Regions from separate parts of the Streptomyces sp. SAS_281 genome, predicted to be linked through region 1. Evidence: riboswitches for the same ligand, from Rfam matches in the RefSeq annotation. Region 1 holds a riboswitch; the other holds the start of a gene.
The links. A riboswitch is a leader RNA that binds a small molecule or an ion and turns the genes downstream of it on or off. The one in region 1 is predicted to bind S-adenosylmethionine.
Positions count from the first base shown of each region.

Region 2: linked by a shared signal. The riboswitch ahead of ACN6LM_RS23720 (aminotransferase class V-fold PLP-dependent enzyme) and the one ahead of thrC (threonine synthase) in region 1 are both predicted to bind S-adenosylmethionine.

Region 1 covers NZ_JBMNDO010000059.1:25,357-40,525, reverse strand. Annotated here, with positions in the region: gene ACN6LM_RS22225 (VOC family protein) at 1-326, shown strand, start outside; gene ACN6LM_RS22220 (glycosyl hydrolase family 28-related protein) at 337-2,394, opposite strand; gene ACN6LM_RS22215 (hypothetical protein) at 2,668-3,330, opposite strand; gene ACN6LM_RS22210 (helix-turn-helix domain-containing protein) at 3,367-4,566, opposite strand; gene ACN6LM_RS22205 (CocE/NonD family hydrolase) at 4,666-6,363, opposite strand; gene ACN6LM_RS22200 (TetR/AcrR family transcriptional regulator C-terminal domain-containing protein) at 6,489-7,199, shown strand; gene groL (chaperonin GroEL) at 7,293-8,915, opposite strand; gene ACN6LM_RS22190 (cold-shock protein) at 9,285-9,491, opposite strand; gene ACN6LM_RS22185 (MoaD/ThiS family protein) at 9,847-10,125, opposite strand; gene thrC (threonine synthase) at 10,154-11,446, opposite strand; SAM riboswitch class I at 11,464-11,590, opposite strand; gene ACN6LM_RS22175 (glucosyl-3-phosphoglycerate synthase) at 11,744-12,682, shown strand; gene ACN6LM_RS22170 (alpha,alpha-trehalose-phosphate synthase (UDP-forming)) at 12,746-14,137, shown strand; gene otsB (trehalose-phosphatase) at 14,134-14,967, opposite strand.
Region 2 covers NZ_JBMNDO010000067.1:1,403-16,571, reverse strand. Annotated here, with positions in the region: gene ACN6LM_RS23720 (aminotransferase class V-fold PLP-dependent enzyme) at 1-1,088, opposite strand, end outside; SAM riboswitch class IV at 1,265-1,382, opposite strand; gene trpD (anthranilate phosphoribosyltransferase) at 1,464-2,528, opposite strand; gene qcrB (cytochrome bc1 complex cytochrome b subunit) at 2,651-4,297, opposite strand; gene qcrA (cytochrome bc1 complex Rieske iron-sulfur subunit) at 4,294-5,349, opposite strand; gene qcrC (cytochrome bc1 complex diheme cytochrome c subunit) at 5,346-6,155, opposite strand; gene ctaE (aa3-type cytochrome oxidase subunit III) at 6,218-6,838, opposite strand; gene ACN6LM_RS23690 (response regulator transcription factor) at 7,041-7,442, shown strand; gene ACN6LM_RS23685 (Ig-like domain-containing protein) at 7,466-8,722, opposite strand; gene ACN6LM_RS23680 (cytochrome c oxidase subunit 4) at 8,848-9,246, opposite strand; gene ctaD (aa3-type cytochrome oxidase subunit I) at 9,243-10,979, opposite strand; gene ctaC (aa3-type cytochrome oxidase subunit II) at 10,976-11,938, opposite strand; gene ACN6LM_RS23665 (cysteine desulfurase/sulfurtransferase TusA family protein) at 12,206-13,588, shown strand; gene ACN6LM_RS23660 (carbohydrate kinase family protein) at 13,597-14,571, opposite strand; gene ACN6LM_RS23655 (hypothetical protein) at 14,729-14,923, shown strand; gene ACN6LM_RS23650 (hypothetical protein) at 15,027-15,169, shown strand, end outside.

The DNA of each region.
Region 1 (15,169 bases):
ACGTCCCCGCCGTGGTCGCGTTCTGGCGCGCCCTGCTCGGCTACGAGCACCGTGCCGGCAGCCCCGAGGACCTGGTCGACCCGCGTCGCCGCGGCGCCCCCTTCTACTTCCAGCAGATGGATGCCCCGCGCCCCCAGCGCAACCGCGTCCACGTCGACGTATGGGTGCCGTACGACCAGGCCGAGGGCCGGATAGCCGCGGCCCTGGCCGCCGGTGGCCGGCTGCTGAACGACACGGACGCCCCGCACAACTGGGTCCTCGCCGACCCCGAGGGCAACGAGGCGTGCGTAGGGGCGGCCGGCCCGCCCGGACCGGCCACCGACTAGCGCTTGCGCCTCACCAGCCGGACGGCGCCGGGGGCGGGACCACCTCCGGGCGGTCGTCGCAGGTGAGCGTGTTCGGCAGCAGCCACGGTGCGAGCCAGCCGCCATCGTTGCCGCCCAGATCCGTGACGCCGAACTCCGAACCGGTCGACGGGAAGTTGAACGAGCCGCAGTTGTTGACGCCCACCGCGCCCACGTTGCGCGCGTCCACGTTCTCGAAGGTGGCGCCGCCCGCCGCGCGGGCGCTCAGCACCGAGGTGCCCGTGCCGTCGACCCGGATGTCCTTGAAGTGGATGTTCTCGATGACGTACCGGTCCTTCACCGCCCAGTCCGAGACCAGCATGACCGCGTTGTACGTGCTGTCGAGGAAGTCGTTGCCCGTCACCCGGATATCGGCGCCGTCGATGCTCCGGTCGAGGGCGTAGACCCACAGCGCGCCCAGCCCGATCTTCCAGTTCAGCTCGAACGTGCCCGCGCGGACGGTGGTGTTGCGTGCCAGGTCCACCTTCCCGGCGAAGGGCTCGGCGCCGAAGCGGGAGCCGAGGTGCAGCGCGCTGCCCTCGCGGACGGGGTCGGCGACGAGGTTGTCGGAGACGGTGATGTCGCTGCCGCCGTAGATCGCGATGCCGTTGGCGAGGACCGGGGTCTGCACGGTGTTGTGGTCGAAGGTGTTGCGGGCGTTCGTGGTCTTCTCGGCCCACATCGCGAGGCCGTCGTCGCCCGAGTTGCGCACGAAGGTGTTCGTGACGCGTGAATCGGTCACGCCGGTGTGGAAGTTGATGGCGTCCGCGATCTGGTCCACGATCACGGTGTCGGAGACCTTCAGGTTCCTCATCGGTCCGTCGAACCACATGCCGACCTTGGTGTGACTGATGTGCAGGCCCTCGATGGTCGAATCGCTCATCGCGCCGCCGATCGCGTTGACCTGGTCGGTGTCGACGCGCTCGCGCACGTCGCCCTCGATGGCGAAGCCCGACAGATGCACGTCGCGGCTGCCGCCCTCGGCCGCCGGTTTCCCGTAGAAGCCGACGCCGGTGTGCGTGGACCCGTCGGCGGCGGGCTCGGCGAGGGCGACCTCACGGCCCTTGATCTTCGTGTACCAGTTGCCCGCGCCGGTGATCGTGACGTCGTCCACCAGGATGTGCCGGTCCACCCGGTACGTCCCCGGCGGGATGTACACCTTCAGGTGGGCGCGCCGGGCGAACGCGATCGCCTTCTCGATCGCCCCCGCCGCGTCCCGCCGCCCGGTCGGATCGGCCCCGAACGCCAGGACGTTGGCGGCGAGCAGTTCGACGTGCGGCAGCCCCACCCGCTCGGAGTCCAGCAGGTCGATCACCGTCCACGCGGCCCGGCTCCCGGCCGGCACGGTCAGCCGTACGGTGTCGCCCGCGCGGTACGTACGGCCGAGCAGGAGGCGCTGCTCGTCGTAGAAGTGGCTGGGCCGGAACGGCTTGTCCACGACCGGGGCGGGCGTGGTGGCGGCGGGCACGCAGCCGCACTCGGTGATCCACCAGTCGGGGTGGAGGAGCCCGGCGCCCGGGTCGTTGGAGAACGGGTACTGGTTGTACAGCCAGGAATACTGCGAGGTCAGCGTCATCGTGGACCGCTTGTGGCCGTTCACCGAGACGTCGAGCGGCGCCGTGATCCCGCCGCCGCCCGGCGCGTCCGGGATGCTGTAGCGCACGGTGACCGCGTCGGCCGCCGCGGGCAGCGTGAACTCCACGTGCTGCCCGGGCGCCAGCTGGACCGCCCGACGCCCCGACGCCTCGGACGGCAGTGTGTACGCGTCCCGGTCCGGCCCGATCACCGTCCCGTCGGTCACCGCGTTCTCGGCCTCCTGCTCCGCGAACGCCACCTTCGCGCCGCGCCCCTGCACCAGCGCGGGATCGAGGGCGGCGCGCGTGACGACCGGGGCAGGGGCGACGGGCCGGGGCCCGGCGAGCGCGGGTGCACCGGCCAGCACGCCGAACCCGACGGCGACCGCGGTCACCGAGGCGACCGTTGACGCGTACAGCCCGGCCCGGCGCGGTCTTCGCACCGCCGCCGCGACAGCGGCGATCTTCCGTGACATCGCATGCCCGTTTCTCTGAGGGAACGACGGGGCTCAACGGCCGTGCGCGCGTGGGGAGACCGCCACCGTCATGAGTGAGGCGACAGTAGGGCGCGCGTCACCCCTCCCACAAGATGCACGCGAGATGTTTCCACTAGTACGCAGAGAAGTGCGTAGCCATGTCAGCTTTTTGCGCAAGCGGCGCAAGGTGGGGACACATGCCTGTCCCCCGCACCCAAGCCAGGAACGGGTGCGGGGGACGGGCGTGCAGAACCTCGCGCGGAGTGACAGTGCCTAGCTCTGCACCGCCTGCCGGCCATGCCACTCCTTGTAGTGAACGGCCAGCGGCGTCTGCCCGTAGGAGGGGAGGCCGTCGCCGAACTTCCGGAGCTTGCCGTACACGTTCTTCAGATCACCCTCGGTGGCAAAGTGCCCGAACTCAATGGCCATCACCAGAACGTCCTCGACGGTCATGACCTCCAGGTCCCGATCGGTCGCAAGGGCTTGGCCACCCTGATCGTCGATGGCGACGATCACTTCGTGCCCCTCGTCCTGGTAGTGCACTCCGTGAGCCACAACTACCGCTTCGCCGAGATCCTTTGAGTTCCGCAGGGCGTCTTCCACCTGCCGGCCTCGCACATCCTCGAAGACTTCGATGACACGAGCCGGGGCTGTCCGTGCCTCAAGGGCGGGAAGAACACGGACGTGTCGACTGCCTGTCAGTCGCGTCCACTTCAGCTTCAGCCCGGGGTACTTCTTGTCCTTGCGCGCGACTTCGTCGCAGACTTCCTGCGGCACGAGCAGCGTCAGATCCGCCTTCTGGAGAACGTCCACCAGCAAACGGTGGACATTCGCACCGACGAAGTGCACGCAGATCACCGCGTCCAGAATGCATAGCGGTTCGTGTTGATCCGGCGAAGCCGTCTCCTTTGACGCTTCCGCGTGCTGGTTGGGCAAGCCCCCACCCCTTCGACATCCCCAGGCGGGGTTACTTTACTCCGGCTTCGCGAGCCCGCGGGCGACCAGCCGGGACAGGTTGGCCCGCCGGGGATTCGGAGGGTCGGGAACGATGCCGGCTTCCGCGAGTCTGGCTTCGGCCTCTTCCGGTTTGCATCCTTCGAGCATGGCCAGAGCCCGCACACCCAGAAGGTTCTGCCGATAGGCGTCAACAGCCCGTTCGAGGATGCGCCTGGGAGCCCGTACGGCCTGGGCGGCGTCCTTTTCCTGCTCGTACGCCGGGCCCCAGCCGTAACGGTGTGCCAACTGCGCGCCGGTCGGCCCGCGCAGGTCGTTCTTCTGCTCGGTCGTGACGAGCGACATCTCCTCCAGCTGAATGAGGATGACGGGAAAGCTGACTCGGAAGTGGCGTGCAAGAAGTGCGGCCGTACGCTCGTCCATCCGGCCACCCTCTGGAAAACTCTCAGCGGCCAGCCAGGATCTGATGCCTTCCCTCGGCGCCAAGAGGTTGCGGGCAAAGGCGTCGCAACGCCTCTCACCCGGGGTTCTTCCGTCGTTCAGCGCATGAACCTGGGCACCGTCATTCCACAACAAGTGCCCGAGCTCGTGAGCGAAACTGAACCGCTGCCGTTCGGGCACGTCGCAGGCACGAACGGCAATGAGAGTCGTGTCGCGAGCAGGGTCGGTGGCGGTGAATCCTTCGGCGCCCTTCGGGAGCCTCAGTACCGCTGTGTCGACACCGGTGAGCTGCTCGATCAGTTCGTCCACGTCGGCAACGGGGGCGCAGCCCAGCTGAAGAGCCTCACGGACCCGTTCGGCCAGCTCACTGGCCTGCAATTCCCCGGGAAGCTGCTGGTCCGGAACCTTTACACGCCCCTGCGGCTTCCGCTGCTGCGTGGTGTTCGTCCCCAGCTTGTCCAGACGGGCATCCAATTCAAGCAGTTCGAGGGTGCGCCGAAGCGCCTCCTCACGCTCCGCGACCGTCACCTCGTCGGTTCTGGCCGCGATCTGGACCCTCTCTCGTACAGGGTCGCCACTGGTGAGCAGCCGCACCGGGATACCCAGCGCGACGGCGAGCCGGTCCAGTTCCACGAGAGTCACGTTGGGACGAGCACCGGTCTCGATACGGGTCAGGGTCGGTTGGGAGAGCTGGGCGCGTCGCGCGAGGTCACGCTGGTTGAGTCCAGCGCGCTCACGTTCGCGGCGGATCCGCTCCCCCACAAGCACGAGATCCACTGAGCACCTCCTTGTTGAATCTATTCTACGGACCTGATTCACGATGGCCAGTCGTATGTCTACCACCCAGGACTGACAGATGGCGCCAGGCGCATTGCCTTACCCGGTCGGCTCCACCGACAGCGTCAACTCCGAGTCCGCGTGCACCGTCACCCGTACGGGCACGAACTCCGTCGCGTCGATCCGGGGCTCCCCCGTGCCCGGGTTCAGCGCGTAGCGCGGGTGCGGGGCGGGGCTGATCTGCCAGCGGAGGCGGTGGCCGGGTGCGAAGCGGTGGGCGGTGGGGGTCATCGGGACCGTCACGTGCACCGGGTCCGGCCCCGTGGTGCGGAGCCGGGCCAGGCCGTCGCAGACGTTGGTCGAGCGGCCCTCCGGGTCCACGTCGCACAGCCGGACGAACACATCGCCGTACCCCGTGTCCGTGGAGGCGCTGACCCGGGCGGAGACCGGGCCGAGGACGGTGAGAGGTCCGGCCAGGGCGGGCCCGGTGAACGTCAGGACGTCCGTGCGCGCCTCCGACGACGCGTTGTCCCGCGCCCCGGCGGTACGGGAGAGCAGCGCACCGCCCAGCGTCGGCACCGGGTCGTCCGGGTCGTGGCGGAAGGAGGCGAGGGGGCCGTTGTCCGTGGGGGCCTGGCGGGTCAGGTGGCCGTCGGCGGTCGGGTACCAGGAAGCCGTGGACGCCTCCGGAGGCCACGCCTCCAGGTCGCGCACCGCCGCCCGCGCGCCGCCCACGTGCACGCGCACCGGTGTCGGGCGCAGACCGGACGGGTCGGCGCACAGGTGGGCCCGGAGCCAGGCCAGGGATTCGGTGAACACCTCGGCCCAGCCCGCCTGGAGCGCCGAGGTGTGGGTCCACGGGCCGACGAGCAGGGACGCCTCGGCGCCCGCCCGGCGCAGCCGGCCGTACTGCGCGAAGGTCTGGTCCACGAGGGCGTCGTGCCATCCGGTGATCAGGGCGACGGGCACGGCCGCCCGGCCCGCCACCCCTTCCGCCGCCCGGGCCAGGGACGCGCCCTCCCAGTACGGGTCGTCCGCGTCCGGGTGGGCCATCGCGTCGTCCAGCCAGGGGATCTCCCCGCCGAGCGCGTCCGCGTACGCCCCGCGCAGCGGACGCGCGGTGACGGCGGAACGCACCCGGCGCCGGAGGCGCAGGGCCGCCCGGACGAACGGGCCCATGCCCCGGTGCTGATACGTCATGCCGGCGCCCACGGCCAGCGCGGTCTCCAGGTCGAGGACGCCGTCCGTGTGGAAGAGGGCGTACGGATCGTGCAGCCCCACCTGCACCACCATGGCCTTCAGCTCCGGCGGCGGATCGAGGGCCAGCGCCCACTGGACGTACCCGAGGTAGCTGGGGCCGACGGTGCCCAACCGCCTGTCGAACCAGGGCTGTTCGCGCAGCCAGGTGACCACCGCCAGGCCGTCGGCGGGCTCGTTGCGCCAGAGGTGGAACGCTCCGCCCGAGCCACCGGTGCCCCGGCAGCTCTGCAGGACCACATGGAAGCCCTGTTCGGCGAAGAGGATGCCGTACTGCGGGGACCACGGCACTCCCCGCCCGTACGGCGTACGGACCAGGAGGGTGGGGAAGTCGCCCTCGGCGCGCGGGAAGTAGTGGTCGGTGACCAGCGGGCTGCCGTCGGCGGCGGGAACCGTCAGTCCGCGCTCCACACCCACCTTGTGGCGCGCGGCGGGCAGCCCGCGCCAGGAGGCGCGCATCAGCCGGGAGGCGAGCGGCGGCTTCGCGGACGACGGCGTCCATGCGGCCCGGGGGCGGGCGTCGTGCGTCGGTCGGGTCATCTTCGCCTCCATCGGTACGTCATACGGCGGCGCGGCAGCACCGCTCTCCATTCTCGTACTAAGTACGAGAATACTGGATGCTTGGATGGACCGCGGAGGCGACCCGGGTGAGAGAGGCTGACAACGTGACCCGCACCGAAGGTGCCGGAGGCATCGATCCGCGCGTGCTGTGGCGGGAGCAGGACCGGCCCCGGCGCGGGCGCCGACCCGCGTTCAGCCGCGAGGCGATCACGGCCGCCGCCGTCGCCGTCGCGGACGCCGAGGGGATCGACGCGGTCACCATGCGGCGGGTCGCCGCCGAGGTGGGCGCCGGCGTCATGTCGCTGTACAGCTACGCCCCTGACAAGGAGACGCTGCTCGACCTGATGGTCGACCACGTCTCCGGCGAGCTGCCCACGTCGGACCCGCTCACCGGCGACTGGCGCGCCGACCTGAAGACCATCGGCCGCCACCAGCGCGCGAACATGCTCCGCCACCCCTGGCTGCCCGCCGCCGTGCAGGCCCGCCGGTCCCTGGGTCCCCGCACGCTCGCCTTCGTGGAGCGCGCGCTGGCCGCCCTGCGGCCCAGCGGGCTCGACGGGGCGGCCCGTCTGGAGGTCTTCGCCCAGCTCACCTCGTTCGTGGCGGCCCAGGTCGGCTACGAGGTCGGCCGGGCGCGGGCGGCCCAGGACCCCGGCCGGAACGCCGCCGAGGCGCTCTACCTGGCCGAGGTCGCGGCCGACGGCGACCATCCGGAACTGGCCGAGGCCCTGGCGACGGCGGGCCGGCCCGTCACCCCCGACGCCATGTTCGACCGCTTCCTCACCCGCCTCGTGGACGGCCTCGACGCGGGCTGAGCCCGTACCCGTACACACGACGACGCCGGCCCCCGGGGACGAATCCCCGGGGGCCGGCGTCTTGGTACTGCTGGAACTGCTGACCCGTCAGGATCAGAAGTCCATGTCACCGCCCGGCATGCCGCCCGGAGCGGCCGCGGCGGCCTTCTCCGGCTTGTCGGCGATGACGGCCTCGGTGGTGAGGAACAGCGCGGCGATCGACGCGGCGTTCTGCAGGGCGGAGCGCGTGACCTTCGCCGGGTCGAGAATGCCCTCGGCGATCATGTCGACGTACTCACCGGTCGCGGCGTTGAGGCCGTGACCGATCGGCAGGTTGCGCACCTTCTCCACGACGACGCCACCCTCGAGACCACCGTTGACGGCGATCTGCTTCAGCGGGGCCTCGAGCGCGAGCTTGACGGCGTTGGCGCCGGTCGCCTCGTCACCCGAGAGCTCCAGCTTCTCGAAGACGGCCGAAGCCTGGAGCAGAGCCACGCCACCACCGGCGACGATGCCCTCCTCGACGGCGGCCTTGGCGTTGCGCACCGCGTCCTCGATGCGGTGCTTGCGCTCCTTCAGCTCGACCTCGGTGGCGGCACCGGCCTTGATGACGGCCACGCCGCCGGCCAGCTTCGCCAGGCGCTCCTGGAGCTTCTCGCGGTCGTAGTCCGAGTCGGAGTTCTCGATCTCGGCACGGATCTGGTTGACGCGGCCCTGGACCTGGTCGCTGTCACCGGCGCCGTCGACGATCGTCGTCTCGTCCTTGGTGATGACGACCTTGCGGGCGCGGCCGAGCAGGTCGAGACCGGCGTTCTCCAGCTTGAGGCCGACCTCCTCGGAGATGACGGTGCCGCCCGTGAGGATGGCGATGTCACCGAGCATGGCCTTGCGGCGGTCGCCGAAGCCCGGGGCCTTGACGGCGACGGACTTGAAGGTGCCGCGGATCTTGTTGACGACCAGGGTCGACAGCGCCTCGCCCTCGACGTCCTCGGCGATGATCAGCAGCGGCTTGCCGGACTGCATGACCTTCTCCAGCAGCGGAAGGAGGTCCTTCACGTTGCTGACCTTGGAGTTCACGATCAGGATGTACGGGTCGTCCAGGGACGACTCCATGCGCTCCATGTCGGTGGCGAAGTACGCCGAGATGTAGCCCTTGTCGAAGCGCATACCCTCGGTGAGCTCCAGCTCCAGACCGAAGGTCTGGGACTCCTCGACGGTGATGACGCCTTCCTTGCCGACCTTGTCCATGGCCTCGGCGATGAGCTCGCCGATCTGGGTGTCGGCGGCGGAGATGGAGGCGGTCGAAGCGATCTGCTCCTTGGTCTCCACGTCCTTGGCCTGCTCCAGGAGGGCGGCGGAGACGGCCTCGACGGCCTTCTCGATGCCCCGCTTGAGAGCCATCGGGTTCGCACCCGCGGCCACGTTGCGCAGACCCTCGCGGACGAGCGCCTGGGCGAGAACGGTGGCGGTGGTCGTACCGTCGCCGGCGACGTCGTCCGTCTTCTTGGCGACCTCCTTGACCAGCTCCGCACCGATCTTCTCGTACGGGTCCTCCAGCTCGATCTCCTTGGCGATGGACACACCATCGTTGGTGATCGTGGGGGCGCCCCACTTCTTCTCGAGGACGACGTTGCGACCCTTGGGGCCAAGGGTGACCTTGACGGCGTCGGCGAGCTGGTTCATGCCGCGCTCGAGACCGCGCCGGGCCTCCTCGTCGAACGCGATGATCTTGGCCATGTGAAGTGGTCCTCCCGGACAGGGGTGGATTGCTCCGGACCGAGTGGCGCCCGCGACGGACGGCCTGCGTGCCCTGCGGTTCCTTCCCCGCCTGGCGTGCGGGCCTCACCGGCCCGGTCCAAAAATTCTGTCACTCTCACCTGGAGAGTGCTAAGCCCAATGATTAGCACTCGACCCCGTTGAGTGCAAGCGCCCAAGGCTCCTTGAGGGGTGGTGGTCGGGCGACGGGAGGGCGCAAGCGCCTCCGGCCGGAGTGCGGACAACCTCCGACCGCCCCCGGCGCGCTCCCGGCACGACGAAGGGCCCGTACCCCTAGGTACGGACCCTTCGTACGAGCGTGGCGTCGCGGCCGACGTGCCGTGCCGCGCTTCAGCCGACGGCGAGCTTGACCATGTCCGCCTGCGGCCCCTTCTGGCCCTGCGAGATCTCGAACTCGACCCGCTGACCTTCTTCGAGGGTGCGGTACCCGTCCATCTGGATCGCGCTGTAGTGGACGAATACATCCGCACCACCGTCGACCGCGATGAAGCCGTACCCCTTCTCCGCGTTGAACCACTTGACGGTGCCCTGAGCCATGCCTAACTCCCCTGTAACGTGTGTGCGCCGAAGCGCGTCGACCGCGGCTGAATGTATCTGCCCAACTGCCCTGTGCGACAGGTCAATCGGACGACAATTCTGCGCAGCACCGATCGCCCGAATACGGGGAATTCATGAGCTTGCGGGGCAAGTCGGGCCCGGCAAAGGTGACTTATGGAACAAGAGGCCCGGGCACATTGGCTGCTTCTGATCGTGGCGCGGCGCATTCTCATATGCGAGGGGCACGGGCAGCGAAGGGGACTTCCCACACTCTACCCCGCTCAACCATGCAGAATTGCCCCCTCCGCTTCTCTCGCGGAGGGGGCAATTACGGTGACGCAGAGGAGTCGTTGACTCAGCAGCCGCCGGCCACGGCGGGGATGATCGAGACGCCGGCACCGTCCGGGGTCGCCGCGTCCAGGCCGCCTTCAAAGCGCACGTCGTCGTCGTTGACGTACACGTTGACGAAGCGGCGCAGCTTGCCCTGGTCGTCCAGCACGCGGGCGGCGATGCCCGGGTGGTCCTTCTCCAGCGAGGCGATGACCTCGGAGAGGGTCGCGCCCTCGGCCGGAACCTCGGCCTGGCCGCCGGTGTAGGTGCGGAGGATGGTGGGGATGCGGACCTTGACGCTCATGGCGGTGCCTTCCTGAATTCTCGGGTGGTCAGCTGGTGGCGAGTCCGGCGGCGCGGAAGGCGTCCAGGCTCGGGCGGATCGTGGCGGTCGCCTGTGAGGTGTCGGCCACCGCGTCCAGCGTCTTGAGGCCGTCACCCGTGTTCAGGACGACGGTGGTGAGCGCCGGGTCGAGCAGGCCGGCGTCGATCAGCTTCTTCGTCACGCCGACCGTCACCCCGCCCGCCGTCTCGGCGAAGATGCCCTCGGTGCGGGCCAGCAGCTTGATCGCGTCCACGACCTGCTCGTCGTTCACGTCCTCGACGGCGCCGCCGGTGCGGCGGGCGATGTCCAGGACGTACGGGCCGTCGGCCGGGTTGCCGATCGCGAGGGACTTGGCGATCGTGTTCGGCTTCTGCGGGCGGACCACGTCGTGACCGGCCTTGAAGGCGGTGGAGACCGGGGAGCAGCCCTCGGCCTGGGCGCCGAAGATCTTGTACGGCTTGTCCTCGACCAGGCCGAGCTTGATCAGCTCCTGGAGGCCCTTGTCGATCTTCGTGAGCTGCGAGCCGGACGCGATCGGGATGACGATCTGGTCGGGCAGCTGCCAGCCGAGCTGCTCGCAGATCTCGTACGCCAGCGTCTTGGAGCCCTCGCCGTAGTACGGACGCAGGTTGACGTTGACGAACCCCCAGCCCTCGCCCAGCGGGTCACCGATGAGCTCGGAGCAGAAGCGGTTGACGTCGTCGTAGTTGCCCTCGATGCCGACCAGCTCACCGCCGTACACCGCGGCCATGACGACCTTGCCCTGCTCCAGGTCGTGCGGGATGAACACGCAGGAGCGCAGGCCCGCCCGGGAGGCGGCGGCGCCGACCGCACCGGCGAGGTTGCCGGTCGAGGAGCAGGAGAGCGTGGTGAAGCCGAAGGCGCGGGCGGCCTCGACGGCGATGGCGACGACGCGGTCCTTGAAGGAGTGCGTCGGGTTGCCCGAGTCGTCCTTCACGTACAGGCCGCCGGTCACACCCAGCTCGCGGGCGAGGTTGTCGGCCTTGACCAGCTTGGTGAAGCCGGGGTTGAGATTGGGCTTGTCGGCCACGTCGGCGGGCACCGGCAGCAGCGGCGCGTAGCGCCAGATGTTGTTCGGGCCGGCCTCGATGCGCTTCTTCAGCTCGTCGGGGGAGCCGCTCGGCAGGTCGTACGCCACTTCGAGCGGCCCGAAACAGGACGCGCAGGCGAAAATGGGACCGAGTGCGAACCGTTCACCGCACTCGCGGCAGGAAAGGGCCGCGGCGGGACCGAGGTCCACGGAAGATTCGGTGTTCGCTGCGACAGTCTCAACAGCCATGATGGCGAGGCCCTTTCTCCTCATCTTCCTCACGACGCGTTTCGCCGCGAGACGGAATTGGCACCTTCCCCACCTGACCTCGCGGTCGGCAGGAGGGTTGCCGGGACTTCAACGGGCCGTTCCCTCTGTCCCTCTGGATGAGCGCTGTGGCGACGGATCATGGATCCGCGCGTTTGTCGGCGGACCGACCCCGGCATGCGATGGCCGTCCGCGTTGTTCAAGACTGTAACCGAAGGACCGGACGGGTGAGATAGCCGTCCGTACCGCGAGATGGATCACATACAGGGAGTATCGACCGTGCTCGAAGAGGTCGAACGCTGGCTGACCAGGCGTTCCTGGTCGGCCGCCGACCACCCGCCGGCGAGTGTGCGGACCGCCGCGAACGGTACGGGCGTCAGCGTCGTTCTACCGGCACTCAACGAGGCCGCGACCGTCGGGGACATCGTCGCGACGATCCGGCGCGAGCTGATGGAGCGCGTTCCGCTGGTGGACGAGCTGGTCGTGATCGATTCGGGCTCCACGGACGCCACCGCCGAGGTCGCCCGCCGCGCGGGCGCCCGCGTCGTCCACCGCGACGCGATCCTGCCCCGCCTCCCCGCCGTCCCCGGCAAGGGCGAGGTGCTGTGGCGGTCGCTCCTGGTCACCAGCGGCGACATCCTGTGCTTCATCGACGCGGACCTGAAGGACTTCTCGGCCGACTTCGTCTCCGGCATCGTCGGCCCGCTGCTCGCCCGCCCCGAGGTGCAGTTCGTCAAGGCGATGTACGACCGGCCGCTCGGCGAGCTGCCGGGCCAGGGCGGCCGCGTCACCGAGCTGGTGGCCCGCCCCCTGCTGAACCTGCACTGGCCGCTCCTCGCCGGCTTCGTCCAGCCGCTGGGCGGCGAGTACGCCGTACGCCGCTCGCTCCTGGAGCGGCTGCCGTTCCCGGTCGGTTACGGGGTCGAGCTCGGCCTGCTCGTGGACGCGCTGCACACCGTGGGCCTCGACGCCCTCGCCCAGGTGGACGTCGGCGTCCGCGTCCACCGCCACCAGGACGGCCAGGCGCTCGGCCGGATGGCCGCCGCGATCTACCGCACCGCGCAGGTGCGGCTCTCCCGGGGCCATCTGGTGCGGCCCGCGCTGACCCAGTTCGAACGGGGACCGGACGGATTCGTTCCGCACACCTACCCGGTGGACACGCAGGAGAGGCCGCCCATGTGCGAGATCGAGGAGTACGTGGCACGCCACGCGGCCTGATCACGACCCATCCCGTCCGACTTCGTACGTTTGGGCGGATCGGGTTCGGGCTAGATTCCGGCCATGGTCTCCGAGCACGCCCCCCAGCCCGCTGCCCAGGTCCTCGTCGCGTCCAACCGCGGCCCCGTCTCGTACGCCCTGGGCGACGACGGCACCCTCGAAGCGAAACGGGGCGGAGGCGGACTCGTCTCCGGCCTCAGCGCCGTCGACGACAAGATGTGGGTCTGCGCCGCCCTCGGCGACGGCGACCGCGAGGCGGTGCGCCGAGGGGTCGGCGAGCCGGGCGTCCGGATGCTCGACATCGACGCCGGGGTGCACGCCGACGCGTACAACGGCATCGCCAACTCCGTGCTGTGGTTCGTCCACCACATGCTGTACCAGACGCCCGTCGAGCCCGTCTTCGACGCGGAGTTCCGCAGGCAGTGGGCCTCCTTCGAGACCTACAACCGCGCCTTCGCCGAGGCGCTGGCCGAGGAGGCGGGCGAGGGAGCGGCCGTCCTCGTGCAGGACTACCACCTCTCGCTGGTCCCCGGCATGCTCCGCGAGCTCCGCCCCGACCTGCGGATCGGCCACTTCTCACACACCCCGTGGGCGCCCGTCGACTACTTCCGGCTGCTCCCCGACGACATCGCCGAGCAGCTGTTGCGCGGCATCCTCGGCGCCGACCGCGCCGCCTTCCTGACCCGCCGCTGGGCGGACGCCTTCATCGGCTGCTGCACGGAGTTCCTCGGCGGCACCGGCCACACCCGCGTCGGCGTCCACGGCCTGGGCGCCGACGCCGGATTCCTGCGGAGCCGCGCGCACGAGGCGGACGTGGACGAGCGGATGGCGGCCCTGCGCGAGCAGATCGGGCCCGACCGGAAGACCGTCGTCCGGGTCGACCGCACGGAGCTGTCCAAGAACATCGTCCGGGGCCTCCACGCCTACCGCACCCTGCTGGACGAACACCCCGAGTGGCGGGAGCGCGTCGTGCACGTCGCCTTCGCCTACCCCTCGCGCCAGGACCTCGCGGTCTACCGGGAGTACACCGCGGAGGTCCAGCAGGTCGCCGACGCGATCAACAAGACGTACGGCACGGCCGCCTGGACCCCGGTCGTCCTGCACGTCAAGGACGACTTCGCCCGCTCGCTCGCCGCTTACCGGCTGGCCGACGTCGCCCTCGTCAACCCGATCCGCGACGGTATGAACCTGGTCGCCAAGGAGGTCCCGGTCGTCTCCGACGAGGGCTGCGCGCTGGTCCTGTCGCGGGAGGCCGGCGCGTACGAGGAGCTGGGCGAGCACGCCTTCACGGTCAACCCGTACGACGTCTCCGCCACGGCCGACGCACTGCACGAGGCGCTGACGCTCCCGGACGACGTACGGGCCGCCCGCACGGAGCGCCTGGCCGAGGCGGCCACCGCGCTGCCGCCGCAGCAGTGGTTCCTGGACCAGCTGGAGGCGCTGCGCCGCGGTTAGGCGAGCCGGTCGGCGAGTTCCCGCAGGTACTCCACGACCGCGCCGGGCCCGGGCAGGGCCAGGTCGGCGCGCTCGGCGAGCTCCGGCACCTCGGCGCTCCCGCTGCAGATGAGCAGCCCGGGCACGGGGTCCGCCTCGTCCGTGCGCAGATTCTCCACGGCCGCGTACGCGGCGAGGTCGCCCAGGTCGTCGCCCGCGTACAGCACGGACGTGGCGCCGATCTCGCGCACGTACTCGGTGAGCGCGACGCCCTTGTCCATGCCCGGCGGCCGCAGCTCCAGGACCAGCCGCCCCGGTTCGACGATCAGCCCGTGCAGCGCGGCCAGCGCGCCGAGGGGCCCGCGCAGCGCGTCGAACGCGGCCTGCGGGTCGGCGGCGCGCCGCGTGTGCACGGCGAGGGCGCGGCCCTTGTCCTCGGTCCAGGTCTCGTCCCGGAGGCCGGACTCCGCCAGCACGCCGGGGAGTTCCGCGCGCACGGCGTCGACACCCGGGTGCGGGGCGGGGGCGTGCACGGTCCCGGTCACGGCGTCCCAGCGCTCGGCCCCGTAGTGCCCGAGCACGACGAGGTGGTCGAGCCCTTCGACCCCGGCGACCCCGGCGTACCGCACGGCGACGTCGGCGGGGCGGCCGGTGATCACGGCCACGGACGCGACCTTCGGCGCGAGGGCGGCGAGCGCCGCCACGGCTCCGGGGTGCGCCCGCGCCTGCTCCGGGTCCGGCACGATGTCCGCCAGCGTCCCGTCGAAGTCGAGCGCGACGAGGGCCTCGGCCGGTCGGGCGAGGATGGCGTCCAGACCGGTGCGGCCTGCGATTGTCTGTGGGGTGCCCATGTGCCTGAGCGTATCGCCGCGCGTCCCCGATGCGGGGAGGCAGATCAAGCCCCTGCGGCGTCTGAGCAGCGGGGCCCGGGGCAGCGCCCCGAAACCAAGCCCCTGCGGCGTCTGAGCAGCGGGGCCCGGGGCAGCGCCCCGGTGCCGGGAAGGGGCGGGGTGGGGAACAGGCCCGCCGCAGGCGTACCGCGCCCGCTCGCGC
Region 2 (15,169 bases), on a different contig from region 1:
GACAGGGCGGCGGCGAAGTGGGAGCTGTTCCAGCCCTCCACCACGAACGAGATCACGCCGACCCGCGGCGCGTCGTCGCCGAACAGCGAGAGCACCTTGACCTCGGGGACCTCGGCGAGCCCCGTCAGGACCTCGCGGACGAGGCGCTGCTCGCGGGCGACCAGCCGGTCGAACCCGGCCTCGGTGAGCGCCTTGCAGGCGGAGGCGATGGAGTGGACGCCGATGACGTTGGGCGAGCCGGCCTCGTGGCGGGCCGCGGTGGTGTGCCACTCGACGTCCACGCCGCCGTCCGCGCGCCGGGCCACCGTGCGCGACGCTCCGCCGCCGGCCAGGTACGGCTCCGCGTCGCGCAGCCAGTCGGCCCGGCCGGCCAGGACGCCCGAGCCGAACGGCGCGTACAGCTTGTGCCCGGAGAAGGCGACCCAGTCCACGTCCAGCTCGGCGATGTCCACCGGGTGGTGCGGGGCGAGCTGGGCGGCGTCCAGGACGATCCGGGCACCGTGCGCGTGGGCGGCGGCGGCCAGCTCCCGAGCGGGCCAGAGCTCGCCGGTGACGTTGGAGGCGCCGGTGACGCAGACCAGCGCGGGGCCGTAGGGCTCCCGGTCGGAGAGGGCCCGCTCCAGGGTGGCGACGGCCTGGGCGGGGGTGCGCGGGGCGTTCAGGTAGGTGACGTGGGCGTCGCGCCAGGGCAGCAGCGAGGCGTGGTGCTCGGTCTCGAAGACGAAGACCTGGCAGTCGGCGGGCAGCGCGGCGGCCAGCAGGTTCAGCGAGTCCGTCGTGGACCGGGTGAAGACCACCTGGTCCTCGGGACGGCAGCCCAGGAACTCCGCCACGGTGGCCCGGCTGGACTCGAAGAGGTCCGTGGACAGCTGCGAGAGGTACCCGGCGCCCCGGTGCACGCTGCCGTAGTACGGGGCGTACGCGGCCACGTCGTCCCAGACCCGCTTCAGCGCCGGGGCGCTCGCGGCGTAGTCCAGCGCGGCGTAGCCGACCTCGCCGCCGGTGACCAGCGGGACGAGGACATCCTCGCCCAGAACCGGCAGCGGGGCACAAAGCGACTGGTCGGCGGCAGCGGTGTAGACAGACATGGCGAACTCCCGTAACAGGCAGGCGAATTCCGCGCGCCGGCGGATACGCGGCAGCACGGAGTGAAAGAGAAGAGGGGTGTGCGGAGAAGGGCCTCGGGCCCTAACGCATTCGCTTGCTCACAAGAGGCTCCCTGAGGACCAAGGACCCCACGGGTGGACGTCACGCGACGTCGAGGGGTCCGCGCTTGCCACAGACCTCGCTGCCTGCGGCCCGGTCTTCACCCGGGGCACCCCGCCACGGACGGAGGGTTGCCGGACAGCGGGCCGGGGCCGTAGTCGCTGTCACTCATGACCTGCGCAGCATCTTGCCATACGTACGGGAACGCGCAAGGCGCAGTCCGCGATCCGGACCGCGCCCCGCTCACATCGCCGCGCTCACGCGTTGCTGGCGACGACCCATCTCTCCAGCACCCGCCCGGCCTCACCCGAGTCGATGGACTCGGCGGCCTTCGCCATACCGGCCCGGATCTGCTCGGTGAGCGACCCCTCTCCCGGGTCCAGCGCGACCAGCGCCGCCGCCGAGTTGAGCAGCACCGCGTCCCGTACCGGCCCGGTCTCCCCGGCCAGCAGCCGGCGCGCCACATCCGCGTTGTACGAGGCGTCGGCGCCGCGCAACGCCTCCACCGGGACCAGGTCGACGCCCACGTCGCGCGGGTCGAAGGACTCCTCGCGGACCACGCCGTCCCGGGCCACCCAGACCCGTGAGGTCGCCGTGGTGGTCAGCTCGTCCAGGCCGTCGTCGCCCCGGAACACCAGGGCGGAGTTGCCGCGCTCGGCGAGCACGCCCGCGACGATGGGGGCCATGCGCAGGTCGGCCACCCCGATCGCCTGGGAACGCACCCGGGCCGGGTTGGTGAGCGGCCCGAGGATGTTGAACGTGGTGGGCGCGCCCAGCTCCGCACGGGCCTTGGCCGCGTGGCGCAGGGCGGGGTGGAACTTCACCGCGAAGCAGAAGGTGATGCCCGCCTCCTCGGCCACCTCCACGACGCGCCGCGGGGACAACTCCAGGTTGACGCCGAGCTTCCCGAGCACGTCGGACGAGCCGCTGGCCGACGAGGCGGAGCGGCTGCCGTGCTTGACGACCTTGGCGCCGGTCCCCGCGATCACGATGGCGGACATGGTGGAGATGTTGACCGTCTTGGCCATGTCGCCGCCGGTGCCGACGATGTCGACGGTCCGGCCGGGCACGTCGATGGTCGTGGCGTGCTCGTACATCGCACGCACCAGGCCGGAGACCTCCGTGACGGTCTCGCCCTTGGCGCGCAGGGCCACCGCGAAACCGGCGATCTGCGCGTCGGTGGCCTCGCCGCTCATGACGCGGTCCATGGCCCACGCGGTGGCGTCGGCGCTCAGGTCCTCGCCGCGCAGCAGGGGGATCAGCACGCTGGGCCAGGAGAAGGCCGCCACGCTGTCGCCGCCGTCCGGGGTCACAACGTTCATGGTCCGCTCCTGGGGTCCACAGCCGATAAGGAAGGGCTCCACCCTATCGAGCCCCCGGGGACGGCAAAGAGCCCCGTCCAGCGGATGGACGGGGCTCTCGCCGTGGCGGTCAGAACGGGTGATCAGTGGTGGCCGTGGCCGCTGGTGATCTCCTTGTACTCCTCGGTGGTGGGCTTGGCGATCTGGTTGTCCTCGCCGTACAGGCTCTTGCTGAGCCGCGCCCGGACCTTGGTGATCGCGGAGACCTTGCGCTCCACGCCGTTCTCGTCGACCGTCGGGCCGATCTCGAGCGGCTTGTACTGCTCGTGCGCGGTGAGCTTGTACCGGGCCTCCGGCGACAGCGGCTCGTGGACCTCGACGAACTCACCGTGCGGCAGGCGCTTGATGAGACCCGACTCGCGGCCGTGCAGCACCTTCTCCTTGTCGCGGCGCTGGAGGCCGAGGCAGATCCGGCGGGTCGCGACGAACGCGATGACCGGGCCGACGAAGAAGGCGATACGGACGAACCAGCTGATCGAGTTGAGCGAGAGGCTGAAGTGCGTCGCCCAGATGTCGTTGCCGCCGCCGATCAGCATGACGAAGTAGATCGTCACCCAGGCGACACCGAGGGCCGTCCGGGTCGGCGCGTTGCGCGGCTTGTCCAGGATGTGGTGCTCGCGCTTGTCGCCGGTGATCCAGGACTCGATGAACGGCCACAGGGCCAGCGCACCGAGCACCACACCGAAGAGGACCAGCGGGATGAAGACACCCAGGACCAGCGTGTGGCCCCAGAGGTTGATCTCCCAGCCCGGCATCACACGGACGAAGCCCTCCGCGAAGCCCATGTACCAGTCCGGCTGGGCGCCCGTGGACACCTGGTCGGGACGGTACGGGCCGATCGCCCAGATCGGGTTGATGGAGGCGATCGCCGCGATGATCGCGATGAAGCCGAAGACCAGGAAGAAGAACCCGCCGGCCTTCGCCATGTACACCGGCAGCAGCGGCATGCCGACGACGTTCTTGTTCGTCTTGCCGGGACCCGCGAACTGGGTGTGCTTGTGGTAGAAGACCAGGATCAGGTGGCCGACCACGAGCCCGAGCATGATGCCCGGCAGCAGCAGGATGTGGATCGAGTAGAACCTCGCGATGATGTCGCCGCCGGGGAACTCCCCGCCGAACAGGAACATCGAGATGTACGTACCCACGATCGGCGTCGACAGGATCGCGCCCTGGGTGAAGCGGACACCCGTACCGGAGAGCAGGTCGTCCGGCAGCGAGTAACCGGTGAAACCGGTGAACATGCCGAGGACGAACAGCAGGAAGCCGAACAGCCAGTTGATCTCGCGCGGCTTGCGGTACGCGCCGGTGAAGAAGACGCGCATCATGTGCACGAACATGCCGGCCAGGAAGATGACCGCGGCCCAGTGGTGGATCTGCCGGACCAGCAGACCACCGCGGACGTCGAAGCTGATGTCCAGCGTCGAGGCGTACGCCTCCGACATCCGGATGCCCTGCATGGGCTCGTACGGGCCGTGGTAAACGACCTCGTTCATGCTCGGGTGGAAGAACAGCGTCAGATACACACCCGTGAGGATGATGATGATGAAGCTGTAGAGGCAGATCTCACCGAGCATGAAGGACCAGTGGTCCGGGAAGATCTTGCGCATGTTGGCCTTGGCGAGGGAGTAGATCCCCAGCCGGCCGTCCGCCCAGTCGGCCACCCGCTCACCGGCGGGCGCCTTGCGGTTGCCCGGCGCCGCTGCGCCGGGCGTGTTCGTCGCAGTACTCATCCGCGCTCCCAGAATGCAGGACCGACGGGCTCTTCGAAGTCACCGAGCGCCTGGAGGTTGCCCTCGCTGTTCACGCCGATCCGCAGCTGCGGGAGGGCGTGGCCGGCCGGACCGAAGATGACGCGGGCGCCGTCGGAGAGGTCGAAGGTGGACTGGTGGCACGGGCAGAGCACGTGGTGCGTCTGCTGCTCGTACAGGCTGATCGGACAGCCGACGTGCGTGCAGATCTTCGAGAAGGCGACGATGCCCTCGTGCGCCCACTCGCGCTCGCGCTTGTCCTTGATGTCGTCCGGCTCGATGCGGATGATCATCAGGGCGGCCTTGGCGATCTGCGTCTGGAAGTCCTCGTCGTGCTCCTCCAGGCCCTCGGGCATGGCGAAGGTCAGCGAACCGACGACGACGTCCTCGGGGCGCAGCGGCTCCATCGTGTTCATGTTGACGAGCTGCTTGCCCTCGGCCCACAGGGTCTTGCGGAGCTTCTTCTCCGGCAGCGGACCCAGGTCGCGCAGCAGCACCACGCCGGAGAGCGGCACCAGGGCCAGCGCACCGAACATCGTGTTGCGGATCAGCTTGCGCCGGCCGAGCGCGGACTCCCGCGCGCCGTCCGCGAAGTCGGACAGGACCTTCGCCTTGACCTCGGGCGACGCCTCGATGGGGTGCCGGTCGTCGGCGACCTCGACGTCGGACATCAGGGTGCGCGCCCAGTGGACGGCGCCCGCGCCGATCAGGAAGAGCGCCAGCCCCAGGGTCAGACCCAGGGAGAAGTTGAGCGCGCTGACATGACCGAACGGGAAGATGAAGACGATCTTGTCGACCGGGAAGATGACGTAGGAGGCGATGAAGCCCACCGTCGCCAGCATGGACAACAGGAACATGAACGCGACGGTGCGCTCGGAGCGCTTCGCGGCCCGCTCGTCGATGTCCTGGATGCGCGGCTTGTGGGCCGGCAGCCCCGGGTCGGCGAACGGGTCGTCGTGCGCCTTGTCTACCGCGTCGTGCGCGGCGCCCTGCTCGTCGGGCAGGTTCTCTTCTGGAATCTCTTGGCTACTCATGACTTCTTGGCCTTAGCGGTGTGGGCCGCGACCCAAATGGCAACTGCGATCAGACCGCCCAGACCGAAGATCCAGCCGAACAGGCCCTCGCTGACCGGACCCAGGCCACCGAGTGCGAGGCCGCCGGGGGACTCGGCTTCGGAGCCGTTCACGGTCTTGACGTAGGCGATGATGTCCCGCTTCTGCTTCTCGGGCATCGTCGAGTCCGGGAAGGACGGCATGCTCTGCGGGCCGGTCAGCATGGCCTCGTAGATGTGCTTCGGGTCCACGCCGTCCAGGTCCGGCGCGTACTTGCCGTTCGTCAGTGCGCCACCCTTGCCGGTGAAGTTGTGGCACTGCGCGCAGTTGGTACGGAACAGGTCGCCACCCTTGGCGATGTCCGCACCCTCAGGGCTGACCTGGCTCTTGGTCGGGACGACCGGACCGGCGCCGAGCGACGCGACGTAGGCCGCGAGCTGGTCGATCTCGGCCTGGCTGTAGATGACCTTCTTCTTCGGTACCTGGGCGCCAGGCTGCTGCGCGGGCATGCGGCCCGTACCGACCTGGAAGTCCACGGCGGCGGAGCCCACGCCGACAAGCTGCGGCCCGTCGGAGGTGCCCTGACCGCCGGTTCCGTGGCAGCTGGCGCAACCGACGGAGTACAGCTTCTTGCCCTCGTCGATGGCGAGGGACTGGGCGGTGTCGTCGGCCTGCGCCTTACTCGCGGGCGCGAACGCGGCGTACAGCCCCCCGGTGGCCGCCAGCGCGAGGAGTAGTACGACGACCGCCGCCAACGGATGGCGTCGTCGTGCGGAGAGCTTTTTCACGGATTACCCCGGTGTCAGGATCTTCTGCGTCGATGCTGGATGTGGTTCGGGCTCGGGCCCGGTTACTTGATCATGTAGATCGTGGCGAAGAGGCCGATCCACACGACATCGACGAAGTGCCAGTAATAGGACACGACGATGGCGGCGGTCGCCTGTTCATGGGTGAACCTCTTGGCCGCGTATGTCCTGCCCAGGACGAGCAGGAAGGCGATGAGACCGCCTGTCACGTGCAGACCGTGGAAGCCGGTGGTCAGGTAGAACACCGAGCCGTACGGGTCGGAGGACAGCGAGAGGCCGTCCTTCTTCACCAGCTCGGTGTACTCGAAGACCTGGCCTCCGATGAAGATCGAACCCATCACGAAAGTGATCACGAACCACGCACGGAGCTTCTTCACATCGCCCCGCTCCGCGGCGAAGACGCCGAGCTGGCAGGTGAGTGAGGAGAGCACCAGGATCGTGGTGTTCGTCGCCGAGAACGGGAAGTTCAGGGCGGACGCCATTTCCTTCCAGTGTTCCGGTCCGGTCACCGATCGCAGGGTGAAGTACATCGCGAAGAGGGCCGCGAAGAACATCAGCTCGGAACTCAACCAGATGATGGTTCCGACGCTGGTGAGGTTCGGTCGATTGACCGACGGGTGCGCGTGCCCGGTTTCTACTGTCGTTGCTGTCGCCACGACCGACATTATGTCGGTCGCTTATCCCGCCCTCACTCCGGGGGGTGCCGTTCGGTGTGTCAGAGGGGTGTGTCCTGCCCGAACGGCCCATGGAAGGGCTGTGCGAACCGGTGCTGACACGCAGTCGGGCGGAGTACGATCCGCGCATCGGACGGCTCTCGCCCACCGAGCGCCCCGAGTGCCCCGAAGACACGGATGTCACGGAGGAACCATGCAGCCGACCGCCACGGTCCTGGTCTACAGCGACAACGCGCACACCCGTGAGCAGGTGAGGCTGGCAGCAGGGCGCAGGCCCGCGGCGGACGTGCCGCCGGTGGAGTTCCTGGAGTGCGCCACCCTGCCCGCCGTCCTGGACGCCCTGGAGCACGGGGGCGTCGACGTCTGCGTGCTGGACGGCGAGACCGCTCCGGCGGGCGGCATGGGCGTCTGCCGGCAGATCAAGGACGAGATCTTCCGCTGCCCGCCGGTCCTGGTCCTCATCGGACGCCCGCAGGACGCCTGGCTGGCCACCTGGAGCCGCGCGGACGCCGCGGTGACGCTGCCGGTGGAGCCGGTGGAGTTCGCGGACGCCCTGGCCGCCCTGCTGCGTACACGGCTGTCCGTGGGGGCCTGAGCCCCCACGGACGGGTCGCACGGTCAGACCTGGGGGCGCAGCCGCGCCGCCTCGACCGTGTCGGCCCGCGGCGCGGTGGTGTCGTTCTTCAGCGCGCTGCCCTTCTGCCACTTGGCCCAGGACAGGTTCCAGTCGCCGTAGCCGTTGTCGAAGGGCGTCATCGTCTCGCCGTCGCTGCCGACGACGCTGACGATGTCGCCCTCGCGCACGGTGTTGAAGAACCACTCGGCCTCGCTGGTGCTCATGCCGGTGCAGCCGTGGCTGACGTTGGCGTACCCCTGCGAGCCGGTGGACCAGGGCGCCGCGTGCACGTATTCGCCACTCCATGTCACCCGGGTGGCCCAGTAGACGTCGAGGTCGTACGAGTCCGAGGACCCGGCGGCGATTCCGATGGACTCACCGCGCATACGTACGTACTGCTCCTTTCCGAGCACGACCTTGACGCCGTTGCGCGTGTCGAAGCCCGGCTTGCCCGTGGTGACTGGGATGGTGTTGATCACTTCGCCGTTGCGGAGCACCGTCATGGAGTGCTCGGAGGCGTCCGTGATGGCCTCTATGCGGTCCCCCGTGGTGATCTTCAACGCCTTGGCGGGGGCTCCGTAGAGCGCGTTGGTGACCTTTATGCCGGTCAGGTTGGAGCTGACTTCGATGTCGGCCTTCGCCGGCCAGTACTCCTTGGGCCGGTAGTGCAGCGTCTTGTCGTCGACCCAGTACCAGGAGCCGGTGACCGCGGGCGTGGAGCGGACCCGCAGTCCGCGCTCGACGGTGGCGCGTGAGGCGTTGTCCGTGACGGGGGCGCTGAGCGTGGCGACGAGGGGCTGGCCGACGCCGTAGGTGCCCGCCCGAGGGCCGAAGGTGACCTCGAGGAACTTGGTGGCCTTGGCGGTGTCGAAGGACATCGTGCGGGTGCCGGGGGCCCCGTCGTCGTCCTCCATACGGACCTTGACGGTGTAACGGGTCCCTGCGGCCAGCGGAGCGGTGGAGTGCCACCGGTGTCCGTCGGCGTCGAGTTCGCCCGCCAGATGGCGTCCTGCGGCGTCCACGGCCGATACGTCGGTGATCCGGCCGTCGTCGGCGTCGACCCGGATCTCCAGGGGCTTGTCGGGGTCGACCTTCTTGCCGCCGTCGGGCGTGTTGAAGGACACCTCGTCGGCCGCGTCGAACGGCTGGGCCGACAGGGGGTGGCCATCGGAATCCCCGCAGGCTGCCGCCCCGGCGACCAAGGTCGCGGCCAGCAGAGTGCAGCTCACTACGGGACGGATGCGCAGCGTGTGGTTCATGGACTCACGCTAAGAACATTCGTCCGTTTCAGCGCGCGGGACGACTGCAAACGGGGGGCCGGCCACTTCTCGTCGAAGTGTCGGCCCCCCGTCAGGTGGAGCGGTGTGCTAGCGGCTGACCGGTCTCACTGGGTGCGGTTCTCACCGCGGTAGTACTCGAACACCCAGCCGAAGAGGCCGATCAGGAGCAGCGGCGCCGAGAAGAACAGCAGCCACCAGCCGAAGACGACGCCCAGGAAGCCGAAGGCACCGCCGATCGCCAGCGAGAGCGGCTGCCAGCTGTGCGGGGAGAAGAACCCCACCTCGCCGGCCTCGTCCGCGACGTCGGCCTCCTTGTTGTCCTGCGCCATCGCGTCGACCCGCCGGGCCGTGAAGGCCAGGTAGAAGCCGATCATGAGGCTCAGACCGAACGCGAGGACCAGCGCGGTGGTGCCGACGGGCTCCTTCGACCACACGCCGTACGTGACGGCCATGACGAGGATGAACAGCGCCAGACCGAGGAACATCTTGCCCTGGATCTTCACTTGCCCGCCTCCTTGCCGCCGGCGAGGGCCTTGTCACCCTCGGAGGCGTGGTCCAGCTGCTCCAGCGCCGTGATCTCCGGGTGGTGCAGGTCGAACGCCGGGGATTCGGAGCGGATACGGGGCAGCGTGAGGAAGTTGTGCCGGGGCGGCGGGCAGGAGGTCGCCCACTCCAGCGAACGGCCGTAGCCCCACGGGTCGTCCACCTCGATCTTCTTGCCGTACTTGGCGGTCTTCCAGACGTTGTAGAAGAACGGCAGGATCGACAGGCCGAGCAGGAACGAGGAGATGGTCGAGATGGTGTTCAGCGCGGTGAAGCCGTCCGCGGCGAGGTAGTCCGCGTAACGCCGCGGCATGCCCTCGGCACCCAGCCAGTGCTGCACCAGGAACGTGCCGTGGAAGCCCACGAACAGCGTCCAGAAGGTGATCTTGCCGAGCCGCTCGTCCAGCATCTTGCCGGTGAACTTCGGCCACCAGAAGTGGAAGCCGGAGAACATCGCGAACACCACCGTGCCGAAGACGACGTAGTGGAAGTGCGCGACCACGAAGTACGAGTCGGAGACGTGGAAGTCCATCGGCGGCGAGGCCAGGATGACGCCGGTCAGACCACCGAAGGTGAAGGTGATCAGGAAGCCGATCGCCCAGAGCATCGGTGTCTCGAAGGACAGAGAGCCCTTCCACATCGTGCCGATCCAGTTGAAGAACTTCACCCCGGTGGGCACCGCGATGAGGAACGTCATGAAGGAGAAGAACGGCAGGAGCACACCACCGGTGACGTACATGTGGTGGGCCCACACGGTCACCGAGAGGCCGGCGATGGAGATGGTCGCGGCCACCAGGCCGATGTAACCGAACATCGGCTTGCGGCTGAAGACAGGGATCACTTCGGAAATGATCCCGAAGAACGGCAAGGCGATGATGTACACCTCTGGATGGCCGAAGAACCAGAAGAGGTGTTGCCATAGCAAGGCGCCGCCGTTGGCCGCGTCGAATACATGGGCACCGAATTTGCGGTCCGCCTCCAGAGCGAACAGCGCGGCAGCCAGGACCGGGAAGGCGAGCAGGACCAGCACACCGGTCAGCAGCACGTTCCAGGTGAAGATCGGCATGCGGAACATCGTCATGCCGGGCGCGCGCATGCAGATGATCGTGGTGATGAAGTTGACCGAACCGAGGATCGTGCCGAACCCGGAGAAGGCCAGACCCATGATCCACATGTCGGCGCCGACACCCGGCGAACGGACGGCGTCCGAGAGCGGGGAGTAGGCGAACCACCCGAAGTCGGCGGCACCCTGCGGGGTGATGAAGCCGGCCACCGCGATGATCGAGCCGAAGAGGTACAGCCAGTACGCGAACATGTTCAGCCGCGGGAACGCCACGTCGGGCGCGCCGATCTGCAGCGGCATGATCCAGTTCGCGAAGCCGGCGAACAGCGGCGTCGCGAACATCAGCAGCATGATCGTGCCGTGCATCGTGAACGCCTGGTTGAACTGCTCGTTCGACATGATCTGCGTGCCCGGCCGGGCCAGCTCGGCGCGCATGAAGAGCGCCATCAGGCCGCCGATGCAGAAGAAGGCGAACGATGTGACCAGGTACATCGTGCCGATCGTCTTGTGGTCAGTGGTGGTCAGCCACTTGATGACGACGTTTCCCGGCTGCTTGCGCCGGACCGGCAGCTCGTCCTCGTACGAGTCGTCTGCTGCCGCGGCACCCTGAGGTTCGTTGAGGATGCTCACAGTTTGTTCGTCTCCGCATTCCTGGCCGGGTCAGTCTGCTCGATGCCGGCCGGCACGTAGCCCGTCTGGCCCTTCTTCGCCAGCTCCTTGAGGTGCGCCTGATAGCGCTCCGGGGAGACGACCTTGACGTTGAAGAGCATCCGGGAGTGGTCGACGCCGCAGAGCTCGGCGCACTTGCCCATGAAGGTGCCCTCCTGGGTGGGAGTCACCTCGAAGGCATTGGTGTGGCCCGGAATGACGTCCTGCTTCATGAGGAACGGCACCACCCAGAAGGAGTGGATGACGTCACGCGAAGTCAGGATGAAACGGACCTTCTCGCCCTTGGGCAGCCAGAGGGTCGGTCCCGGGTTGCCGGTCTGCGGGTTCCGGTCCCCCGGGATGCCGACGTCGTAGACGCCGTCCGCACCCTTGGGGAAGTCCTTGCGGAACCTGTTCGGGATGGCGTCGAGCTCCTTGGGGACCTCGTTGCCCGTGGCGGCGGAGCCGTCCACGTTCTCGATGTAGTTGAAGCCCCAGCTCCACTGGTAGCCGACCACGTTGATGGTGTGGGCGGGCTTCGGGGAGAGCGTGAGGAGCTTCGTCTCGTCCCGGGCGGTGAAGTAGAACAACACCGAGACGATGATCAGGGGGACCACGGTGTACAGCGCCTCGATGGGCATGTTGTACCGGGTCTGCGGAGGTACCTCCACCTTGGTGCGGCTGCGCCGGTGGAAGATGACGCTCCACAGGATCAGGCCCCAGACCAGCACGCCCGTGGCGAGCGCTGCCGCCCACGAGCCCTGCCAGAGGGAAAGGATCCGTGGGGCCTCTTCCGTTACCGGCGTAGGCATACCAAGGCGGGGGAAGTCCTTGTACGTGCAACCGGTGGCGGTCGCCAGGATCAGGCCCGCAGTCAGCACCTGCGGCAGCTTCCGCCGCATCGGGCGCCGCGACGAGCGGTCGGAGCCGTTGGGACTCACGTAGCGCCTTCCCGAGAGTCTCGCCCGCACGGTCGGCGCGGCCGTCTCGCTGGTCGGTCGCCGGCCCGGTGCGGGCAGGGGTTTGGATGTTTATGCGGACCAAACCCTACTGGACGCTATTTGGGGTCGCGCGGGGAGGGTGCCCAACGCGCCGCCCGACTCCCCGAAGGGGTGGAATTCGCGCCTCCGGCCGCCATCTGACGCCCCCTCCACCTGGCGGAGCGGCCGGTGGGGGGCGGCGGGGGCGCTCCGGGCTAGCGTGACCGGGTGCCCTACTTCGACGCGGCGTCCGCCGCCCCCCTGCACCCCGTCGCCCGCCAGGCGCTGCTTGCCGCGCTGGACGAGGGCTGGGCCGATCCGGCCCGGCTGTACCGCGAGGGACGCCGCGCCCGGCTGCTGCTCGACGCGGCCCGGGAGGCCGCCGCCGAGGCCGTCGGGTGCCGCCCCGACGAGCTCACGTTCACCTCGTCGGGCACCCGGGCGGTGCATTCCGGAATTTCCGGCGCGCTCGCCGGGCGTCGGCGTGTCGGACGCCGTCTGGTGGTGTCGGCGGTCGAACACTCGTCGGTCCTCCACGCGGCGGCGGACCACGAGGACCGGGGCGGCACGGTCGCCCGGGTCCCGGTCGAGCGGACCGGCGCGGTGGACGCACAGACGTTCGGGCGGGCGCTGACCGAGGACACCGCGCTGGCCTGCCTCCAGTCCGCCAGCCATGAGGTGGGCACCGAGCAGCCGGTGGCCGAGGCGGCCGGGCTGTGCCGGGCGGCCGGGGTGCCCCTGCTGGTGGACGCCGCGCAGTCACTGGCCTGGGGCCCGGTGCCGGAGGGCTGGTCGCTGCTGGCGGGGAGCGCGCACAAGTGGGGCGGACCGGCCGGGGTCGGGCTGCTCGCGGTGCGCAAGGGGGTCCGGTTCGCGCCCCAGGGGCCGGCGGACGAGCGGGAGTCGGGGCGGGCGCCGGGGTTCGAGAACCTGCCGGCGATCGTCGCGGCGGCCGCCTCCCTGCGCGCGGTGCGGGCGGAGGCGGACGCGGAGGCGGCCCGGCTGCGGGCCCTGGTGGACCTGATCCGGGCCCGGGTGCCCGCACTGGTGCCCGATGTGGAGGTGGTCGGCGATCCGGTGCGGCGGCTGCCGCATCTGGTGACCTTCTCCTGTCTCTATGTCGACGGGGAGGCCTTGCTCGGGGAGTTGGACCGGGCCGGTTTCTCCGTCTCGTCCGGTTCGTCCTGTACGAGCAGCACGCTGACGCCGAGCCATGTGCTCAAGGCGATGGGCGTCCTGTCCGAGGGGAACGTCCGCGTGTCGCTGCCCCGGGGCACCACGGAAGAGGACGTCGACCGTTTCCTGGAGGTGCTGCCGGGCCTGGTCGCCGGGGTCCGCGAGAAGCTGGGCGCGCCGGCTGCCGCGGCCCCCTCGCCCGCCCCGGACGACTCGCTGGTGGTCGACGCGCTCGGCAAGCGGTGCCCGGTCCCGGTGATCGAGCTCGCAAAGGTGATCGGAGGGGTGCCGGTGGGCGCCACGGTGACCGTGCTCTCCGACGACGAGGCGGCCCGGCTGGACATCCCGGCGTGGTGCGCGATGCGCGAACAGGAGTACGTGGGCGAGGAGCCGGCGGACCGGGGCGCGGCCCATGTGGTCCGCCGGCTCTCCTGAGCGACGCGTCAGACGAGGTGCGCGTGGACCTCGGCGGCGGCCTCGTGGCCGTACGCCTTGGTGAAGCGGTCCATGAAGTGGGTGCGGTGCAGGGTGTACTCCTGGGTGCCCACGGTCTCGATGACGAGCGTGGCGAGCATGCAGCCGATCTGGGCGGCGCGCTCCAGGCCGACACCCCAGGCGAGGCCGGAGAGGAATCCGGCCCGGAAGGCGTCGCCGACGCCGGTCGGGTCGGCCTTGACGTTCTCCTCGGGGCAGCCGACCTCGATGGGCTCCTCGCCGGCCCGCTCGATGCGCACGCCCTGGGCGCCGAGCGTGGTGACCCGGTGGCCGACCTTGCCCAGGATCTCCTCGTCGGTCCAGCCGGTCTTGGACTCGATGAGCCCCTTCTCGTACTCGTTGGAGAAGAGGTACGTGGCGCCGTCGAGGAGGATGCGGATCTCGTCGCCGTCCATGCGGGCGATCTGCTGCGAGAAGTCGGCGGCGAACGGGATGCCGCGCGTACGGCACTCCTCCGTGTGGCGGAGCATGCCCTCCGGGTCGTCGGCGCCGATGGAGACGAGGTCGAGGCCGCCCACGCGGTCGGCGACGGCCTTGAGCTCGATGAGGCGGGCCTCGCTCATGGCGCCGGTGTAGAAGGAGCCGATCTGGTTGTGGTCGGCGTCCGTCGTGCAGACGAAGCGGGCGGTGTGCAGGACCTCGGAGATCCGTACACCGCTGGTGTCAACGCCGTGCCGTTCGAGCCAGGCGCGGTACTCGTCGAAGTCGGAGCCGGCCGCGCCGACCAGGATCGGCTTGGTGCCGAGCAGGCCCATGCCGAAGCAGATGTTGGCGGCGACCCCTCCCCGGCGTACGTCCAGGTTGTCGACCAGGAAGGAGAGCGAGACCGTGTGCAACTGGTCGGCGACCAGCTGGTCGGCGAAGCGGCCGGGGAAGGTCATGAGGTGGTCGGTGGCGATGGAGCCGGTGACTGCGATACGCACGGGGAGACGTCTCCTGCGGAGGTCGAAGGGGAACGGATGTCCGCGTCCCAGGGGTGACGTGACAGTTCACGCTACCCGCTCGCGCCGGCCTCGAAGCGGAAAAACTACCCGATAGTAGGGCTTTCTTCGCGGGCTCCATGGTGCCTACGGTGCCGTTATGCCGAACCACATCGCCCCGCGCGAGTCCGAGACCGGTCTGGCCGAGCTGCGCGGAGACTGCGCACGGATGGCCCCGCACTGGGTGGTTCCCGCGAGGATCACCCCTACCCGCGTCGCGCCCGCCCTGATCCACGGGGTGACCGTGCCGCCCGCCTCCGCCCGGCTGATCGACGCGATGGAGGAGAGGCCCTAGGGAACCAGCGGCCTCGCTGATCCGTCCCAGCCCTGCCCGCCCCACGCGGCGGGCCGTGCGCCGGCCGGGCGCACGGCGGCGATGCAGGCGAAGGAGCGATCCGGTGAGCACCGAGCGACCCGACAACGACGTGACCACCACCCGGCGGCGTTCCCCGCTGGTCGCGGCCTCGGTGGCGGCCGCCGTCCTGCTGGCCGGCGGCGGCGGCGCGTACTGGGCCGCGACCGCGGCGGACGGCGGCGGCGA